One region of the Cellulomonas sp. KRMCY2 genome, then DNA from elsewhere that is predicted to be linked to it. Evidence: riboswitches for the same ligand, from Rfam matches in the RefSeq annotation. Region 1 holds a riboswitch; the other holds the start of a gene.

Region 1 (6,027 bases):
CCAGCAGAGCGCGGCCGTCGAGATCAACCCGTTGCGCGCCGCGATCGCGCCACGCGAGCAGCCGCCGCGGCCGGGTCCACTCGCGAACGCCCTGACCTTCGGCTGGCGCGCCCTGCTCAAGATCAAGCACGTCCCCGAGCAGCTCTTCGACGTGACGCTGACGCCGATCATCTTCACCCTGATGTTCACGTACCTCTTCGGCGGGGCCATCGCCGGGGACGTGCGGACCTACCTGCAGTACCTGCTGCCCGGGATCCTCGTGCAGACGGTCCTCATGATCACCGTCTACACCGGGTTCACGATCAACACCGACATCACCAAGGGCGTCTTCGACCGCTTCCGGTCGCTGCCGGTGTGGCGGCCCTCGCCGATCGTCGGCGCGCTGCTGGGCGACACGGTCCGCTACACGATCGCCTCAACGATCACCATCGGCCTCGGCTTCGCCCTCGGGTTCCGCGCAGGCGGGGGCATCACCGGCGTCCTGCTCGCGCTCGCACTCCTGCTGGTGTTCGCGTTCTCACTCAGCTGGATCTTCACCGCGCTCGGGCTGGTGCTGCGCTCACCCAACGCGGTGATGGGCACCTCGATGCTGATCCTGATGCCGCTCACGTTCGCGAGCAACGTCTTCGCCGACCCGGCGACCATGCCGCCGTTCCTGCAGGCATGGGTGGGCGTCAACCCCGTCAGCCACCTCGTCACCGCCATCCGCGGGCTGATGGCCGGGACCGCGACCGTGAGCCAGGTCGCCTGGGTGCTGGTCGCCTCGGCGCTGCTGACGGCAGTGGTCGCGCCGATCACGATGCGGCTGTACCGCAACCGCAACTGACCGAGCGGTCGGCTGCACCACCGCGATCGGCTGCACCACCTGACTGAGCTCGGTCGGCCGCACCTAGCTGAGCTCGGTCGGCGACCACTCCTCGGCGCTCGCGCGGGTCGTGACGACCATGACGGGGCACGCGGCATGGTGGAGCACCGCCTGGCTGGTCGAGCCGAGCAGCAGGCCGGCGAACCCCCCGCGACCGCGGGACCCGACGATCACGAGGTCGACGGCCGACGAGAACTCGGTCAGCAACGCGGCACCTGTGCCGTCCAGCACGTGCCGACGGACCTGGACGCCCGGATGGTCGGCGAGGGCACGGTCGACCACCACGTCGAGGCCCTCGGCGACGTCACGGAGCACGGCCTCGTGGTCGACGGCGGCGGGCAGCCAGGCCAGGATGCCCGCACCGGTCCCGACCGGGACCGCGGCGAGCGCCGTGAGCTCGGCGCCCCAGATCTCGGCCTCGTGGACCGCCCGGGTGAGAGCAGCCTCCGCGGCGGGCGAGCCGTCAACACCGACCACGATCCTGCGGACCACCGGCCGGCCCGCAGCGTCCTCACTCGGTGCACCGATCGCCCATCCGCCCGCGACGGCCACCTCGGGGCCCGTGACGGGCTCCTGCGGGCCTGTGGCGGCCTCCTGCGGCGTCGTCCCGGTACCCCGCGAGCTCGCGGCGGGTTTCTCGGGCCGGAACGGCACGACGACCGTCGGGCAGTGGGCGTGCGCCGGCAGGGCGGAGGAGACAGTACCGAGGAGCCGCTCGGCGAAGCCACCGCGACCACGGGTCCCGACGACCACTGCCGCCGCACCCCGGGAGAGCTCGACCAGGATCGCTGCCGCATCGCCTGTCGCCACGGCCGACGTCGTCCGGACACCTGTCGGCGCGATGCGCGCGACGGCCTCGTCGAGGACAGCACGGGCGCCCTCGGCGATGGCCGTGTCGTCGAGGGCGGCGTAGCCCCCGTCGAGCGCGGCAGCGGTGAAGGACGGCATCGAGTACGAACAGACGAGGTGCAGGCCGAAGCCGTGCACCTTGGCCAGCGCGGCGGCCCAGTCGACTGCGTGGAGGCTCGCCGGCGAACCGTCCACACCCACCAGGACCACGTCTTCGTGAGTCATGCTGCCTCCTGTGCGACTGCCCCTGGGGCCAGTCTGCCCCGGATCGCCGCGCCGCGGGTCCTAACGACGCGGGCGCCGGTCAGGAGGCAAGGTAGGCGGACCAGGAGGGATGCGGGCGAACCGTTACAGCGAGCAGCGCGGACCCGCCCCGGGGTACCGTCGGTGCGATCAGCAGCTGCCACCCGATCTCGGACAGCAACCGGTCGGCCTTGCGGTGGTTGCAGCGCGAGCAGGCCGCCACCACGTTCGTCCACTGGTGCAGGCCACCGCGCGAGCGGGGATGCACGTGGTCGACGGTGTCCGCCGGTCCCGCGCAGTAGGCGCACCGGTGCCCGTCCCGCTGCAGGACGGTGCGCCGGCTGGGCGGGACGGTCCCCCGGAACGGCACATGGACGTAGCGCGTCAGGCACAGGACCTGCGGGGCCGGCAGGCACAAGCGCTCCGAGCGGAGCAGCTGACCGTCCGTCTCGAGGACGACAGCCTTGCCACTGAGCACGAGGCTGACCGCGCGGTGCACGCTCACCACGCAGAGCGGCTCGCGGCTCGCATTGAGCAGGAGCGCGCGACGCAGGGCGGCGGAGGGATGCACCCGGGCCGCGGCCGACCCGTCGGCGGGCCCGTGCTGCACCTGGTGCGGGGCGGGGAGCGCAGGCGGACCGCCCGTCGACTCGCGGGTCATCAGCACGGCGGTCTCCCTGACCGGAGCGGTCGGCCCCGGCTGGCTGCGCGGGTCCGGCTGGTGGAGCAGCGCTGACAGCGTACGACAGACACCTGCGCGACCGCCGTCGGTCGGACACAGGACGACCCCGGACCGATCGGTCCGGGGTCGTGCCGTACGGGTGCTGCGCCGTCAGCCGGTGACGCGGATGAAGATCGGGTTGCTCTGCCAGATGTCGCGGAACTGGATCGTCTTGCCAGGCCGCGGGGAGTCGATCTGCGTGTTGCCACCGGCGTAGATGCCGACGTGGCCCGGGGACCAGATCAGGTCGCCCGGCAGCGCGTCGGCCCGTGAGACGACGACGCCGGCGTACCGCTGGTCCGCCGATGCGTGCGACAGCGAGATACCCAGCTGCCCGTACACGTACGAGGTGAAGCCGGAGCAGTCGAAGCCGTCGGGCGTCGTGCCACCGGAGACGTACGGCGTCCCGACGTAGCGGGCAGCGACCTCGAGGACGGCGTTGCCCTCGACGGTCTGCGGGATCGGGTTGGACGCGACCTCGACCCGGTCGGCGGACCGCGACGTCGACGTCGTGCGGACCACGACGGGCTCAGGCTCCGGGTTCGCGACGACAGTGATGTCGGGGGCGTCGAACGACCATGCGGCGTCCACCGGGACCGAGACGATCGGCGAGGTCGCCAGAGCGGCGCGGGCCTGGGCGGTCAGGGCCGAGACGTCGACGGCCGGAAGGACGTTGGACGGGCCCTCGGCCGGGGCCGCAGAGGCCGGCATGGCCATCGTCATCATCAGGCCACCGGAGGCGGCGACGACAGCGGACTTGCGGCCGACGGAGGCGAAGCTGCCGGTGGCGGCTGTCGCGAAGTCGTCCAGTGGGGTCACGGGGCGACGTGCTGCGCGATGGCGCGCACGCGGGGGGCTGACGGTCACGCGATACCTCTCCGAACGCCTACGAGGTGAGCTGTCGGGTTCGGGTGGGAGATCACCCGGCCTCGATCACACCGTTTCCGGTGCTCACGCGGCTTCACCCCAAGGACGCCGTCTCCGGCGCCCGATGGTGGTTCCCCCGCTCCTGCCAGCGGTTCGTACGAAACCTCAGTCGGTGGCAGGACTAGGCGAAACCGACCGAGGGCATCCACCGAGGAGGGTTCGGAGGAGCAACCCAGACAGTACCCGACCGTTCGCTGAAATGTCACGCTCAGGTCACGGAACGGCGAGTGATTCGTTCGTCACACTCACGAAGACGTGGCGCGCGATGTCGTCCGGCAGGTCGAGGACGTGCTCCGCGCCGGGCACGCCGACGGTGACGACCCCCTCGCCGCGCTCGATCGTCACGCGCGCCCCGGGCACCACCCCGGCCGCGGCGAGCCGCTCCAGCAGCTCCGTGTCGGTCTGCACCGGCTCGCCCAGCCGCGCGATGACCGACTCGTGCGGCGCAGCAGGCTCGCTGCCCGGCGCGAACGCCGGCAGGTCGACCAGGTGGACGAGGCTGATGACCCCGTCGAGGAAGCCCTCGGCCGGCAGGTGCTCGCCCAGCTCGGCGAGCCCGGGGATCGGGTTGCCGTACGGCGAGCGCTGGGGATGGTCGAGGATCTCGACCAGCCGGCGCTCGACCCGGTCGCTCATCACGTGCTCCCAGCGGCAGGCCTCGTCGTGCACGAAGGCCCAGTCCAGCCCGATCACGTCGGTCAGCAGGCGTTCGGCCAGCCGGTGCTTGCGCATGACCCGGGTGGCCTTGAGGTGGCCGGCCTCCGTGAGCTCGAGGTGGCGGTCGCCGCTGACGACCACCAGGCCGTCGCGCTCCATCCGGGCGACGGTCTGCGACACCGTCGGCCCGGAGTGCCCGAGCCGCTCGGCGATGCGTGCGCGCAGCGGGACGATGCCCTCCTCGGCCAGCTCGAAGATGGTCCGCAGGTACATCTCGGTGGTGTCGATGAGATCGCTCACGCGTGGCGCCCTTTCTGTGACCGGTGCCGTCGGGCCCAAGGCTACGGTGCGGCGCGACCCTCCGGTGCAGCACGTTCGCGCGGCCTAGAGTTGTGCTGTGACCCCCACGACCGACCCCACGACGATCGACGTCCCCGCGCGCCTGCTGCCCCAGGACGGACGCTTCGGCTCCGGCCCGTCCAAGGTGCGCGCGGCGCAGGTCGAGGCCTTGGCGGCCGTCGGTGGCACCCTGCTCGGCACGTCCCACCGGCAGGCCCCGGTTCGCGCCGTCGTCGGCCGGGTACGGGCCGGTCTCGCCGAGCTGTTCGCGCTGCCCGACGGCTACGAGGTGGTGCTGGGCAACGGTGGGTCGACGGCGTTCTGGGACCTCGCGACGTTCAGCCTGATCGTCGACCGCGCGCAGCTGTGCGCGCACGGCGAGTTCGGCACGACCTTCGCGCGCGCCGTCCAGCGCACGCCGTTCCTCGGCACACCCACGGTGCGGACGGCCGAGCCCGGCAGGCTCGCGCTGCCCGAGCCCGAGGCCGGCATCGACACCTACGCGTGGGCCCACAACGAGACGTCGACCGGTGTCGCGGCACCCGTGGTCCGCCCGGCAGGCACGGCCGGCGAGGCGATCGTCCTGGTCGACGCGACGTCGGGCGCCGGCGGACTGCCGGTCGACGTGTCGCAGACCGACGTCTACTACTTCGCGCCGCAGAAGTCGTTCGCGTCCGACGGCGGGCTGTGGCTGGCGCTGTGCTCGCCGGCCGGGATCGAGCGGGCCGAGCAGATCAGCGCCGCCGGCCGGTGGATGCCGAACTTCCTCTCGCTGACCACGGCGATCGCGAGCTCGCGCCTCGACCAGACCCTCAACACACCGGCCATCGCGACGCTCGTGATGCTGGCCGAGCAGATCGACTGGATGCTCGAGCACGGCGGCCTGCCCTGGGCGACGGCGCGCACCGCCGAGTCCGCACGCCACCTGTACGGCTGGGCGCAGGCCCGGGACTGGGCCTCGCCGTTCGTCGCGGACCCGGCCGCCCGCAGCACCGTCGTCGGCACGATCGACCTCGACCCGTCGGTCGACGCCGCCGTGCTGTGCGCGGTCCTGCGCCGGCACGGCATCGTCGACATCGAGGCCTACCGCAAGCTCGGCCGCAACCAGATCCGGGTCGCCATGTTCCCGGCGATCGACCCGGCCGACGTCCGTGCGCTGACGACCTGCATCGACCACGTCGTCGAGCGGCTCGGATGACCACCGGCAGGCCGAGCTCCGCCATGGCCCCGAGGTGAGCCGGACCCGTGACGATCTGCTGGTCCCACGGCTCGTGCGGGACCGGCTGACCCTGACGCTCTACGCGCCGTTCATCACCTGGGGCTGGTACCTCTACTGCTTCTCCCCCGCGGTTCCCCTGATCGCCGACGAGCAGGGCATCTCGCGCGGGCTGGCCGGGCTGCACGGCACCGCGATGGCGTGCGGCAC
Region 2 (6,027 bases), 3.1 Mb from region 1:
CGACGACCCGCCGGTCGCCGAGCACGGAGAGATGTCGCCCTCGGACCACCAGGAAGCAGTCGCGCCGGCCGACGGCGAGCCGGAACACGAGGAGATGACCGACTCCGACCATCAGGAGGTTGCCATCCCTGGCGAGGAGCACTCCGAGCGGACACCGCGCCCCCGGGCTCTGGTCCTGGGCTCGTTCGCACTCATCAACGTGGCCGTCCTGGCTGCCGCGGCGATCCTGCGCCGCCGGACGCCGCCGAAGGTCCGCCGCGGCCCAGCGGCCCGCACGACCGTCCCGTCCGCCGCCTGATCGCCCATCCACTCTCCGAGGACCAGAGATGCCGACCATCACGCTGCCCGCACCGACCGTCCGGGATGGCTCTGTCGACCCTGACGAGACGCCAGACACGACTCCTGCGCCGGTCGGCCGCAACCTGATGACCAACCGCTTCGTGGCCGGCGTGCTGCGCAGCCGGTGGTATCCGGGGGTGCTCCAGGTGCCGGTCGCCGGGGTCTTCGGCCTGGTGGCCTTCCAGCTGCTGGCCGGTCCCGATGCGGCCCACGACAACGCGGGCACGGCACTGATGTGGGTGCTGTGGTGGCCGCTGATCCCGATCGTGTTCGTGCTCCTGGGCCGGTTCTGGTGCGCGGTCTGTCCGTTCGGTGCGATCTCGGACTTCGTCCAGAAGTGGGTCGGGGTCAACCGCCCGGTCCCGGTCTTCCTGAAGCGATACGGCATCTGGATCATCGACGCCTCGTTCCTCCTGATCACCTGGGCGGACCATGTCTGGGGTGTGGTGGAGTCGCCGTGGGGCTCAGGCGTCCTGGTCCTGATCCTGACCACGGCCGTCATCGCCTCCGGTGCCCTCTTCCAGCGCCGGACCTTCTGCCGGTACCTGTGCTTCCTCGGCGGCATGTCGGGCAACTACGCGCGCGTCGGCATGGTCGAGCTGCGCGCGGACAGCGAGATCTGCAGGACGTGCAAGGCCAAGGCAGTCTGCTACAACGGCAACGACAAGGTCGCCGGATGCCCCCTGTTCACCTTTCCCCGGACGATGGAGGACAGCGCCAACTGCAACCTGTGCGCCAACTGCATCAAGTCCTGCCCCAACGACGCGATCGCGGTGCGGCTGCGGAAGCCCACCAGCGAGCTGTGGTTCATCAACAAGCCCAAGATCGAAGAGTCGTACCTCGCGATGGCGATCATGGGGATCGTCCTGATCCAGAACATCACCATGCTCGAGGTCTGGAACGACGTGCTGACCTGGATCGAGACGACCACCGGGATCACCAGCTACCCGGTCATCTTCACGGTCGCCTTCGCGCTCGCCGTCACCCTCCCCGTCGGGCTGCTGGCCCTCGCGTCACGAGCCGCCGCGGGGACGAACCTGGAGACCACCCGACAGAACTTCGCCCGCTTCGGCTACGCCCTGATCCCGCTGGACGTGGCGGGGCACCTGGCCCACAACCTGTTCCACCTGCTGGCCGAGGGCGGTTCGGTGTACTACACGGTCGCCGGCCTGTTCGGCGACGCGCCTGTGGTCGGCGATCCCGCTCTGGTCGGCGCCGGCACCATCCAGGCGCTGCAGTTCGCGCTCCTGGCCCTGGGGGTTGCCGCCTCGCTGTACACGGCCGGGCGGATCGCCCGCCGTCGGTACCGGACTGCGGCCCGACGCCGGGGCACCGTGGTGCCGTACGCGGTGATCATTGCCCTGCTCGGGGCCGTCAACGTCTACTTCTTCCTGCTGCCGATGGCCCACCGCATGTGAGGACGCCGCACCCGGTGCGGTCGTGACGACCCGCCCCGGATCAGCCGACCCGGATGAAGACCGGGTTGGACTGCCAGATCTCCCGGATCTGGATCGCCTGGCCGGGCACGGGTGAGTCGATCTGGAGGTTGCCGCCGGCGTAGATCGAGATGTGGCCAGGGGACCAGATCAGGTCTCCGGGCTGGGCGTCGGCGGCTGCGACCTCGGTGCCGGCATACCGCTGGTCGCCCGAGGTGCGGGGCAGGGTGATGCCGATCTGGGCGTACACGTAGGACGTGAACCCTGAGCAGTCGAAACCGTCCGGGGTCGTGCCGCCGTACACGTAGGGGACGCCCACGTAGCGCGAGGCGATCTCGACGATCGCGCTGCCGTTCGCGGAGGCCGGGGCAGCGGCGCCGATGGCCGCCGCGGGTGCCTGCTCGGTGCTGCGCGAGACCGGCTCGGGGGCAGGCGGCGGGGGCGGCGGGTCCGCCTCGACGCTGATCACGGGGGCGTCGAACGTCCAGACGGCATCCGCGGGCACCGACACGCGGGGCGAGACGGCCAGCGCCTCGCGCGCCAAGGCGGTCAGGGCGCGGGTGTCGACCGACGGGTGGTCCGTGCGCACCGCCGCTGACGCCGGGGCGCCCAGCATCGAGACCAGGAGGCCCGAGGCCCCGACGGCGACGACGCCGCGACGGCCGATCCGGTCGAGCGACTCGGCGACGCCGGCTGCCGCGACATGCAGCGGGTTGCGGGCGATGCCGACCGCGCGATGGCGTGGGGGGAGCGGACCTGTAGGCATGACAACCTCTCCGGTCGCCTACGAGGTGAGCTGTCGGGTTCGGACGGGAGTTCGCCCGGCCGGATCTCTCCGGCTTCACCCCAAGGACGCCATGACCGGCGCCCACGATGTGGTTCCCCCGCTCCTGCCAGCGAGCTCGTACCAGGACCCTCGGTGGTGACAGGACTCGGCGGTCCACCTCAGGCCGCTCCGGACCCCGGAGCGGGCACATGGTAGGCATACGGAGCCCCGAAAGTCACGGATGGATAACGACCACGCCACCGCCGGCACCCTTCCAGGACCGCCCCGAGGCCGGCGGCAGCGCCGATGATCGCCTCACGACCAGGTGGCGGCTCGGTCCAGCTCCTCGCGGCGCAGGGCGGACTCGACGTCGGCGAGCTGTTCGTCGGTGCACGGGAGGCCGAAGGCGAAGCGCACCGCCCGGGCGATGTCGGCTCGGTAGTCGTGCCCGGTGGCGACGAACTCCCCGGGAGTCGCGTCCACGGCGTTCTTCGTGTCGATGGCGGTCTGCAGGAAGGTGATCGGGGTCGACCAACCGGCCTGAGCGGGTACCGCCGGGGGCCGGCTGTCGCTCAGCCAGGTGGGGCTTCGGACGAGCAGGTCCGGGCTGAACAGGCTGACCCCGTCGTCGTCGTGCGCGAGCAGGAGGTAGCGGGCGGCTGCCGCAGCGGTCGGATCGAGGTGGTCGAGGTCATCGGCGCAGGCGACCTGCAGGACCTCTCCGGGCCGGACGTCCGTGCGAGCGGGGTCGCGGACCTCGTGTGCCCAACCGCTCGCGTGCGGGGTCCCGAGCCACAGTGCACGCTCGACGAAGTGCGCCTGCAGGCCACGGGTACCGGTGTGCAGGAACGCGTCCTGGCTGGTGTGGGCTCCGAGGCTCTCGCCGAACAGGACGACGCGTGGGCGGTCGGCCGGGGCCCGTCGGGCGAGGACCTCCGCCACTGCCGTCCACATGGCCCCGTTCTGCTCCCGGCCGTCGTCCACCCGGTCGAGGGACAGGATCGAGGGGCGCAGCGAGTACTGCAGGGCGAGCGACGCGCAGTCTCCACCGGTGAGGTACTCCCAGGCCGAGCTTGCTGCGTAGTTGACGTACCCGGTCCCCGTGGGGGAGACCAGCACGAGCACGGACCGGTCCAGGGCCCCGGTGCGCTCGAGCTCGGTCAGGGCCAGCTGGATGCGGTCGGCGACCGTCGGCCCGCTCGTGAGACCGACGTAGACCCGGATCGGCTCGCGCGCGGCCCGACCCATCACCGACTCGATCCTGCCGGCCGTGGTGACGGACGTCAGGTGACGACGAGGTTGGCGGGTGAGCGGTCCCCAGGCGACGACGCTGCCCGGGCCGCCACTGACGTGCGGTGAGTCCGGGGGGGCTGCGAGCGTCCCGTCGACGGCGGATGCTGCCGCCTCGACCCGTCGGTAGTACCTCGCCCCGACGCCGTAGAGCCCTGCACCGATGACGGCGACGGACGCGAGGTGGCTCGGGATGGAGCCGTGTCCGGCGCGACCGGTCACCCGGCGGATGGCGGCGTCCGCGGCGTGCGCGATGCGACGCTCCGCGGCGGCCAGGCCGACCGCCCCCATCGCCGTGACCGCGCCGATGCCCAGCGACTTCGCCACCGGGGCACCATGACCGTTGACCGGGTCGACGCCCGCGGCGCGCAGGCGCCGGACGCGTACGAGCTGCATCGCTGCGGAGATGCCCGCGCCCGCGACCACTGTCACGGGGACCGTACGCAGGGCAGCGCCGATCGCCCGGTCCCGTCCCGGCAGGGCGTCGAGCACGCTCGGCAGGATGCCCGCGACGGCGGCGGCTCGGATGCGACCTGCCGTGGTCCGGACGATCGCCCGGGCGGCCGCCTCGCCGTCGCGGCGGGGGAGGGCGACGTGCACCGCCGACGACGCTGCGAGGGCGACGAGGTCGACCGCGAGGGTCGTGCGCGCCGTGCTGCCGACGTCGATGCGCGCGCCCACGAGGCGCAGCGCGCCACGGGAGGTGCCGAGGACGACATCGTGCGCGACTGTCGTCAGTGCGTAGTTCATGGCTGAGGAGAGCCCGGTGATCAAGCCCTGGTCCGTCGCCGAGCGCGGTCGCAGGAGCGGTACCAGGCTCATCGGCACCGAGGCCGATGCGGCAACGATCCCGGCACGCTGGCTGGCTGACAGCCGCGCGTACAGGTCACCCTGCCTCATCAGCGCTCCTGTCGACGATCGGACACCCCATCGTGTCGGACGACTGTCAACCATGACGGGCGTTCCGGCGACGGCCCGAGCCGAGGATCGTCGCGGTCGCTGCGGCGGCGAGGACGGCGAGGCTGCCGCCGAACCAGAACGGGGCATCCGAGCCCAGGCCCACCCACATCGCGCCGGCGATCAGGGAGGCGAGGAGCAGCCCGATGCCCTGGAGCGTGCCGTAGACGCCGAGCACCGTGCCACGGAGGTGCGGGGGCGCGGCCTCGGCGACGAAGGCGCGTTCGGCGCCGCTGAGGAAGGCCGTGCAGGCGCCGTAGACGACGAAGAGCAGCACGACGGCTGGTCGGGACGTGAAGCCTGCGAGCCCGAGGTACACCAGCCCGGCCAGCAGGTACCCGGGGACCAGGACGGACCTGCGGCCGAACCGGTCGGAGAACCGGCCGGAGGGGATCGCGAAGACCGACGCGGAGACGTTGAAGATCAGGTAGAGGAGCATCACCTGGGTCAGTGAGAAGCCGAGGTCCGCTGCCTTGAGGAGCAGGAACGCGTTCGAGGAGTTGCCCAGGCAGAAGAAGAAGACGGTGCCCAGGTACAGCCGTAGGCGTGCGTCCAGGGGTGCCCCGCGCAGTGTCGGCCGCACGCCGGCGGGCCGCTCGACCCGCTCCTCGCGGACGGCAGGGATGATCAGGATGCCGATGACGGCGGGCACGATCGACCAGAGGAAGGCCTGGTGGAACGCGGTACCGGTGCTGACCACCACGAGGGCGAGCAGTGCGCCGGCTGACGACCCGGCCATGTCGAGCATCTTGGCCAGCCCGAAGGAGCCACCGAGCTTGCTCTGGTCGCTGGACTGCGCGATCAACGAGTCTCGCGGAGCAGTGCGGATGCCCTTGCCGGTGCGGTCCACGACCCGTGCGAGCAGGACCCCGCCCCAGGACGTCGCCGCGAGCAGCAGGACCTTGTAGACCACGGCACCGGAGTACCCGAGGAAGGCCAGGCGCTTGCGGTGCTGGTGGACGTCGCCGAGGTAGCCGCTGAAGACCTTGAGCAGCGAGGCGAGGCTCTCGGCGATCCCCTCGATCACGCCGACCACCATGGGTGTGGCCCCCAGCGTGGCGGTCAGGAAGATCGGCACGAGCGGATAGACCATCTCGGTGCTCAGGTCGACGAACATGCTGGTCAGCCCGATGAGCAGCACGTTCGGGACGACGCGCCCGTGCCGCCGGGGAACCGGCCTGTGGTCCGGGTCCATGGCCGGCATCCGCTCAGGATCCGGAGGATGCGCGGGCGGTCATG

The links. Region 1 has a riboswitch for cyclic di-AMP ahead of K415_RS0103150 (C40 family peptidase). Riboswitches for the same ligand answer to the same signal wherever they lie in the genome.
Region 2: linked by a shared signal. The riboswitch ahead of K415_RS0117525 (C40 family peptidase) and the one ahead of K415_RS0103150 (C40 family peptidase) in region 1 are both predicted to bind cyclic di-AMP.

Annotation. Positions count from the first base shown of each region.
Region 1 covers NZ_JAGF01000001.1:628,971-634,997, forward strand. Annotated here, with positions in the region: gene K415_RS0103135 (ABC transporter permease) at 1-826, shown strand, start outside; gene K415_RS0103140 (universal stress protein) at 890-1,939, opposite strand; gene K415_RS0103145 (HNH endonuclease) at 2,019-2,618, opposite strand; gene K415_RS0103150 (C40 family peptidase) at 2,790-3,497, opposite strand; cyclic di-AMP (ydaO/yuaA leader) riboswitch at 3,548-3,706, opposite strand; gene K415_RS0103155 (metal-dependent transcriptional regulator) at 3,819-4,562, opposite strand; gene serC (phosphoserine transaminase) at 4,660-5,799, shown strand; gene K415_RS0103165 (sugar MFS transporter) at 5,834-6,027, shown strand, end outside.
Region 2 covers NZ_JAGF01000001.1:3,715,105-3,721,131, reverse strand. Annotated here, with positions in the region: gene K415_RS0117535 (hypothetical protein) at 1-298, shown strand, start outside; gene K415_RS0117530 (4Fe-4S binding protein) at 327-1,757, shown strand; gene K415_RS0117525 (C40 family peptidase) at 1,798-2,541, opposite strand; cyclic di-AMP (ydaO/yuaA leader) riboswitch at 2,543-2,723, opposite strand; gene K415_RS23025 (alpha/beta-hydrolase family protein) at 2,857-4,731, opposite strand; gene K415_RS0117515 (MFS transporter) at 4,778-5,992, opposite strand; gene K415_RS0117510 (TetR/AcrR family transcriptional regulator) at 5,997-6,027, opposite strand, start outside.